One region of the Sinorhizobium sp. FG01 genome, then DNA from elsewhere that is predicted to be linked to it. Evidence: riboswitches for the same ligand, from Rfam matches in the RefSeq annotation. Region 1 holds a riboswitch; the other holds the start of a gene.
What was found. Region 1 has a riboswitch for S-adenosylmethionine ahead of CO656_RS09915 (O-succinylhomoserine sulfhydrylase). Riboswitches for the same ligand answer to the same signal wherever they lie in the genome.

Region 1 (3,402 bases):
CACCGGGCTTGCGGAGGCGACCGAGACGATCGTCTTCTTCGTGGCCGTCTGCCTGTTTCCGCACCGGTTCCCTGTGCTGGCGGCGATATTCGCCGTCCTATGCCTCTACACTGCCCTGTCGCGCATCGTTCTCGCGCGTCTCACCTTTCGTGACGGGTCATGAAAAAGCCGCCCGGCGCGGGCCGGGCGGCTGAGGTCACCTGAAATTGGACGGTTCAGGCGCGGATCGACTTCAGTCCCTTGGCGAAATCCTCGACAAGGTCGTCGCTGTCTTCGATCCCGGCCGAGAACCGTACGGTTCCGGCCGAGATGCCGAGTTCGGTACGGGCCTCGTCGGTGAGGTTCTTGTGCGTCGTCGTCGCCGGATGTGTAATCAGGCTCTTGGAATCGCCGAGATTGTTGGAAATCCGAACGATCTCAAGGGCGTTCTGCAGCGCGAAGGCCGCATCCTTGCCGCCCTTCAGCTCGAAGGCGACCAGCGTCGAGCCGCCGGTCATCTGCTTGGCGATGATGTCGGCCTGCGGATGGTCCTTGCGGCCCGGATAGATGACGCGCGCCACCTGGGGCTGCTCAGCGAGGAAGTCGGCGATGCGGCGGGCGTTTTCCGTCTGCTGCCTGACGCGCAGCGGCAGCGTTTCGATGCCCTTGAGCAACGTCCAGGCGTTGAAGGGCGACATGGCAGGGCCGGTGTGGCGGAAATAGTCGTGCAGGTTCTCGTCGATCCATTCCTTGTCGGCAAGCACGACGCCGCCGAGGCAGCGGCCCTGGCCATCGATATGCTTGGTGGCGGAATAGACGACGACATGGGCGCCCAGCTCCAGCGGCTTCTGGAAGAGCGGCGTCGCGAAGACATTGTCGACCACGAGCTTGGCGCCCACCTGGTCGGCGAGCCTGGCGACGCCGGCGATGTCGATCACCTCCAGCGTCGGGTTGGTCGGGCTCTCGAGGAAGAAGACCTTGGTGTTCGGCCGCACCGCCTTTTCCCAGTTGGCAAGCTCGCGGCCGTCGACCAGCGTGCATTCGACGCCGTATTTCGGAGCGAGCGTTTCGACCACCCAGCGGCAGGAGCCGAAGAGGGCGCGGGCGGCGACGATGTGGTCTCCCGCCTTGACCTGGCAGAGGATCGCCGCCGAAACCGCCGCCATACCGGAGGCCGTGGCGCGCGCATCCTCGGCGCCTTCGAGCATGCACATGCGCTTCTCAAACATGTCGTTGGTCGGGCTTCCGTAGCGGGCATAGATGAAGCCGTCGGTCTCGCCCTTGAAGCGGGCTTCCGCCGCTTCCGAGCTTTCGTAGACGAAGCCCTGTGTCAGGAAGATCGCTTCCGAGGTCTCGCCGTGCTGCGAGCGGGTGGTCCCGCCGTGGACGAGTTGGGTTGCCGGGCGCCAGGTCTTGCTCATGCGACGATCACCTTCAGAACAAAAAAACCGGCCGCGAAACGACCGGTTTGACACCCGGCCTTTTTAGCTACTTGTTTAACGTGGCTGCAAGCCGACCGGCCAAATCACCACGGGATAAAGCTCCAATACTGCCTGGCCGCGCTTGCGTCAATTCCCGGAGTTTGGTTTTGTCTGGCAACTGAGAATGAGGATCGGAATGGGCCGCGACACAGGGATTTTGGCCGACCGCGCAATTGCCGCGCTGTTTGCCACGGGACGTCTGAAGAGCGAGAAGCCGCTGGATGATGACCAGATCCAGCCGGCGAGCCTCGATCTTCGGCTCGGATCCAAGGCGTTTCGCGTCCGGGCGAGCTTCATGCCGGGACCGGCGCATCTCGTCGCCGACAAGCTCGACCGCCTGAAGCTGCACGTCATCGATCTTCGCGAGGGCGCGGTGCTGGAAACCGGCTGCGTCTATATCGTGCCGCTGATGGAGAGCCTGACGCTGCCGGAGACCATGTCGGCGTCGGCCAATCCGAAGAGTTCGACCGGTCGCCTTGACATCTTCACGCGCGTCATCACCGATAGGGCGCAGGAGTTCGACAAGATCCCCGCCGGCTACAGCGGGCCGCTTTATCTCGAGATCAGTCCGCGGACCTTTCCGATCGTCGTTCGCCGCGGCTCGCGTCTCTCGCAGATCCGTTTCCGCGTCGGCCACTCCGTTCTTTCCGAGCAAGAACTGCTGGGCTTGCACGAAAGCGACGTGCTCGTCGCCAGCGAGCGGCCCAACATCACCGGCGGCGGCATTGCGCTGTCGATCGACCTCAAGGGCACCGGCCCGGACGGCCTGATCGGCTATCGCGGCAAGCATCACACGTCGGTGGTCGACGTCGACAAGAAGGCGGAGCACGCCGTTTTTGATTTCTGGGAGCCGCTCTATAGCCGCGGCCGCGACGACCTGATCCTCGATCCGGACGAGTTTTACATCCTCGTGTCGCGCGAGGCAGTTCATGTGCCGCCGCTCTACGCCGCCGAAATGACGCCCTTCGATCCGCTGGTCGGCGAGTTCCGCGTCCATTATGCCGGCTTCTTCGATCCGGGGTTCGGCCACGCCTCAGCCGGCGGCAGCGGCAGCCGCGCAGTACTCGAGGTCCGCAGCCACGAAGTGCCCTTCATCCTCGAACACGGGCAGATCGTCGGCCGGCTGATCTACGAGCACATGCTGGAGCGTCCGGAAGGTCTTTACGGCATCGATCTCGGCTCGAACTACCAGGCGCAGGGCCTGAAGCTTTCCAAGCATTTTCGCGCCGAGTGAGCCCAATAGCTGGATGATTCACTGCTCCAATAGAGCAGTGAATCATCTAGACGCTTGACAGATCGCGACCATTGGGGAAATTTCCGCTTCAGACGCGGGTGTAGTTCAGTGGTAGAACGCCAGCTTCCCAAGCTTGATGTCGTCGGTTCGATCCCGATCACCCGCTCCATTTTCCCTTCCTTCCGTATTCGCCCGACCCGCTTTAAGAATGCGCGGCCCTGCCGAGGGCCGGCCTATGGTCAGCGCTGCAGCATCCCGCTAAGTTCCGCTCAATGCTTGCGAATCGGATGGTAATGACGCGCGCTTCCTTTCACAAAACTATCGGGCTGCTGGCGGTCGCGGCGGTGCTCGTCGCATCCGCGGCGGGCGGCGCGCCGAAGGACCTGCCGCTGCTGTTCGATGCCCGCGAGCGCATCGCCAAGCCCGATCTGACCGGCCTGGCTCGGCTGCGCTTCCTCACCACGGTCGATTTCCCGCCTTTCAATTTTATCGATCAGTCGGGCAAGCTTTCGGGATTCCACGTCGATCTCGCCCGGGAAATCTGCCGCGAGCTGGAGATCGAACCGAAATGCCAGATCCAGGCGGTGACCTATCCCGAACTGATGCCGGCGCTAGAACAGGGCCAGGGCGAGGCGATCGTCGCCGGCATCGCCGTGACGCCGGAACTAAGGCGGCGTTTCGCCTTCTCCAGGGCCTTCTTGCAACTGC
Region 2 (3,402 bases), on a different contig from region 1:
CATTCATCAACCTCGAGAGTAGCAGGTCCATGCAGTTTGAAGGTACCGCCGACTATATTGCCGACAAGGACCTGATGGTCGCCGTCAATGCGGCGATAAGGCTGGAGCGGCCGCTGCTCGTCAAGGGCGAGCCAGGCACCGGCAAGACCGAGCTCGCCCGCCAGATCGCCGCGGCACTTGGCCTCGACCTCATAGAGTGGAGCGTCAAATCGACCACCAAGGCGCAGCAGGGGCTCTACGATTACGACGCCGTCTCGCGGCTGCGCGACAGCCAGCTCGGCGACGCCCGCGTCAACGACGTGAAGAACTATATCCGCAAGGGCAAGCTCTGGCAGGCTTTCGAGGCGTCGGAAAAGGTGGTGCTGCTGATCGACGAGATCGACAAGGCGGACATTGAATTTCCCAACGACCTCTTGCAGGAACTCGACCGGATGGAGTTCCACGTCTACGAGACCGGCGAGACGATCCGCGCGCGACACCGGCCGATCGTCGTCATCACTTCGAACAACGAAAAGGAACTGCCGGACGCCTTCCTGCGCCGCTGCTTCTTCCACTATATCCGCTTTCCCGATGCCGAGACGCTCGCCCGCATCGTCGAGGTCCACTATCCGGGCATCCGCAAGACCCTGCTATCGGCGGCCCTTGCCGCCTTCTACGGCATCCGCGAGGTGCCGGGGCTCAAAAAGAAGCCCTCGACCTCCGAGGCTCTCGACTGGATCCGCCTTCTGGTCGCCGATGAGATCGATCCGGCCGACCTGCGCGCCGATCCAAAATCGATGCTGCCGAAGCTGCACGGCGCCCTTTTAAAGAACGAGCAGGACGTGCACCTGTTCGAGCGCCTGGCCTTCATGGCGCGCCGCGACGCATGAGCCCGGACGCGCAAAAGGTCCTGATCTACGCCACCTGGCGGGGTTCGCTGCTGGTCTTCGACGAACCGGATTTTCCCGAAATCGAGCTGCAGGTGCCGGGCGGCACGATTGAGCCGGGCGAGAGCCCGGAAGGCGCGGCCCGTCGGGAATTTTTCGAGGAGACCGGGCTCACGCTGCCGGACACGGCGACGCAATTCGCCACCCGGGATTTTCGCTACGGGAAAGGTGATAGGGAAATCTGCCATCGCCGCCACTATTTCCACGTCGCCCTTGAAGGCGAACAGCGGCAAACATGACTGCATCACGAAATGACGCCGGACGGCGGTGGAGCGCCGATCCGCTTCCGCTTCTTTTGGATGAGCCCCGAAAAGGCCGTCACGCGTCTGGGGTACGGAATGCAGGAAGGTCTGGACTTGCTGCAGTGCGCGACGCTTCGCCCTTTTCCTCGGGTTTGCCCCTCTCCTCGGGCTTAACCCGAGGACTAGCCCCCGCTCGCGGGGGGGAGAGCTTGGGCGCCGCCGCGAGTCCCTTCTCCCCGTTGAACGGGGAGAGGTGGCCGGCAGGCCGGATGAGGGGCCGCAAACCCCAAGACTCCTTTTCCATTGACCACCTGCCCCGCGCCACGCTATCAAACGATCCTGTGGTGATTTGGCCGGCCGGCTTGCAGCCACGTTAAAGAAATCGCTAAAGGGCCGAGGAAAGAACGGATTTCCGAGGACCGGTCGCGATCATCTCGCCGCCGGTTTTTTTGTATTGATCGAGTGGAACCATGCCCATCAAGATTCCCGATACGCTGCCCGCCTTCGAAACGCTCGTCAACGAGGGCGTGCGGGTGATGACCGAGACGGCGGCGGTCCGCCAGGACATCCGGCCGCTGCAGATCGGGCTCTTGAACCTGATGCCGAACAAGATCAAGACGGAAATCCAGATCGCCCGGCTGATCGGCGCGACGCCGCTGCAGGTGGAGCTGACGCTGGTGCGCATCGGCGGCTACCGGCCGAAGAACACGCCCGAGGAGCATCTCTTCGCCTTCTACGAGACCTGGGAGGAGGTCAAGGGCCGCAAGTTCGACGGCTTCATCATCACCGGCGCCCCGGTCGAGACGCTCGACTATGAAGAGGTCACCTATTGGGACGAGCTCAAGCGCATCTTCGACTGGACGGAAACGCATGTGCACTCGACGCTGAACGTCTGTTGGGGCGCGATGGCGGGGATCTACCACTTTCACGGTGTTCCGAAATATCCGCTCAAGGAAAAGGCCTTCGGCGTCTATCGCCACCAGAACCTCAAGCCCTCGTCGGTCTATCTGAACGGCTTTTCCGATGACTTCGCCGTCCCCGTGTCGCGCTGGACCGAGGTGCGCCGCGCCGATATCGACCGGGTTCCGAGCCTCGAGATCCTGATGGAATCGAAGGAGATGGGCGTTTGCCTGGTGCACGAGAAGAAGGGCAACCGGCTCTACATGTTCAATCATGTCGAATATGATTCAACTTCGCTTTCGGACGAATATTTCCGCGACGTCGATGCCGGCGTGCCGATCAAGCTGCCGCACGACTACTTTCCGCACAATGATTCGACCCTGCCGCCGCAGAACCGCTGGCGCAGCCATGCGCATCTCTTCTTCGGCAACTGGATCAACGAGATGTACCAGACGACACCCTACGAGCTCGAAAAGATCGGCAGCGGAGAGTGATGTTCATCCCCTTCTTCCTCGAACTGAAGGCAGAGAAGATCCCGGTGACGCTTCGGGAGTTTCTGTCGCTGATCGAGGGAATGGAGAAGGGGATCGCCGCCTTTGACGTGGAGGCCTTCTATTTTTTGGCGCGCACGGCGCTGATCAAGGACGAGCGCTACATCGACCGCTTCGACCGGGTGTTCCGGCATTGCTTCGCCGGGCTCCAAGCGGTTTCCCCGTCGCAGAATGTTGCCGAAGTGGCGATCCCCGAGGAATGGCTGAAGAAGCTCGCCGAGAAATATCTGACCGAGGAGGAGAAGAAGCTCGTCGAGGCGCTCGGCGGTTTCGACAGGCTGATGGAGACGCTGCGCCAGCGGCTTGCCGAGCAGACCGGCCGTCACCAGGGCGGCTCGAAATGGATCGGCACGGCCGGCACCTCGCCCTTCGGCGCCTATGGCTACAATCCCGAAGGTATCAGGATCGGCCAGGAAGGCTCGCGTCATCGGCGTGCGGTCAAGGTCTGGGACCGGCGCGAGTTCAAGGACTACGACGACACAGTCGAGCTCGGTACCCGCAACATCAAGGTGGCGCTGAAGCGGCTCAGGCGCTGGGTGCGCCAAGGGGCGGCCGACGAACTCGACCTCTCCGGCACGATCCGTTCCACCGCCGAGCACGGCTATCTCGACGTGGTCACCCGGCCGGAGCGCCGCAATGCCGTCAAGCTCCTGATGTTCTTCGACGTCGGCGGATCGATGGACGACCACATCCGCATCGTCGAGGAGCTGTTCTCGGCGGCCCGCGCCGAGTTCCGCCAGATGGACTATTTCTACTTCCACAATTGCGTCTATGAGGGCCTGT

Region 2: another riboswitch for S-adenosylmethionine. It lies ahead of metA (homoserine O-succinyltransferase); the one in region 1 lies ahead of CO656_RS09915 (O-succinylhomoserine sulfhydrylase).

What each region holds. Positions count from the first base shown of each region.
Region 1 covers NZ_NWTB01000005.1:367,120-370,521, forward strand. The annotation lists gene CO656_RS09910 (CDP-alcohol phosphatidyltransferase family protein) at 1-163, shown strand, start outside; gene CO656_RS09915 (O-succinylhomoserine sulfhydrylase) at 216-1,400, opposite strand; SAM riboswitch at 1,443-1,521, opposite strand; gene CO656_RS09920 (2'-deoxycytidine 5'-triphosphate deaminase) at 1,597-2,694, shown strand; tRNA gene CO656_RS09925 (tRNA-Gly) at 2,789-2,863, shown strand; gene CO656_RS09930 (transporter substrate-binding domain-containing protein) at 2,988-3,402, shown strand, end outside.
Region 2 covers NZ_NWTB01000007.1:242,032-245,433, forward strand. The annotation lists gene CO656_RS13490 (MoxR family ATPase) at 30-869, shown strand; gene CO656_RS31395 (NUDIX domain-containing protein) at 866-1,165, shown strand; SAM riboswitch at 1,500-1,577, shown strand; gene metA (homoserine O-succinyltransferase) at 1,639-2,562, shown strand; gene CO656_RS13505 (VWA domain-containing protein) at 2,562-3,402, shown strand, end outside.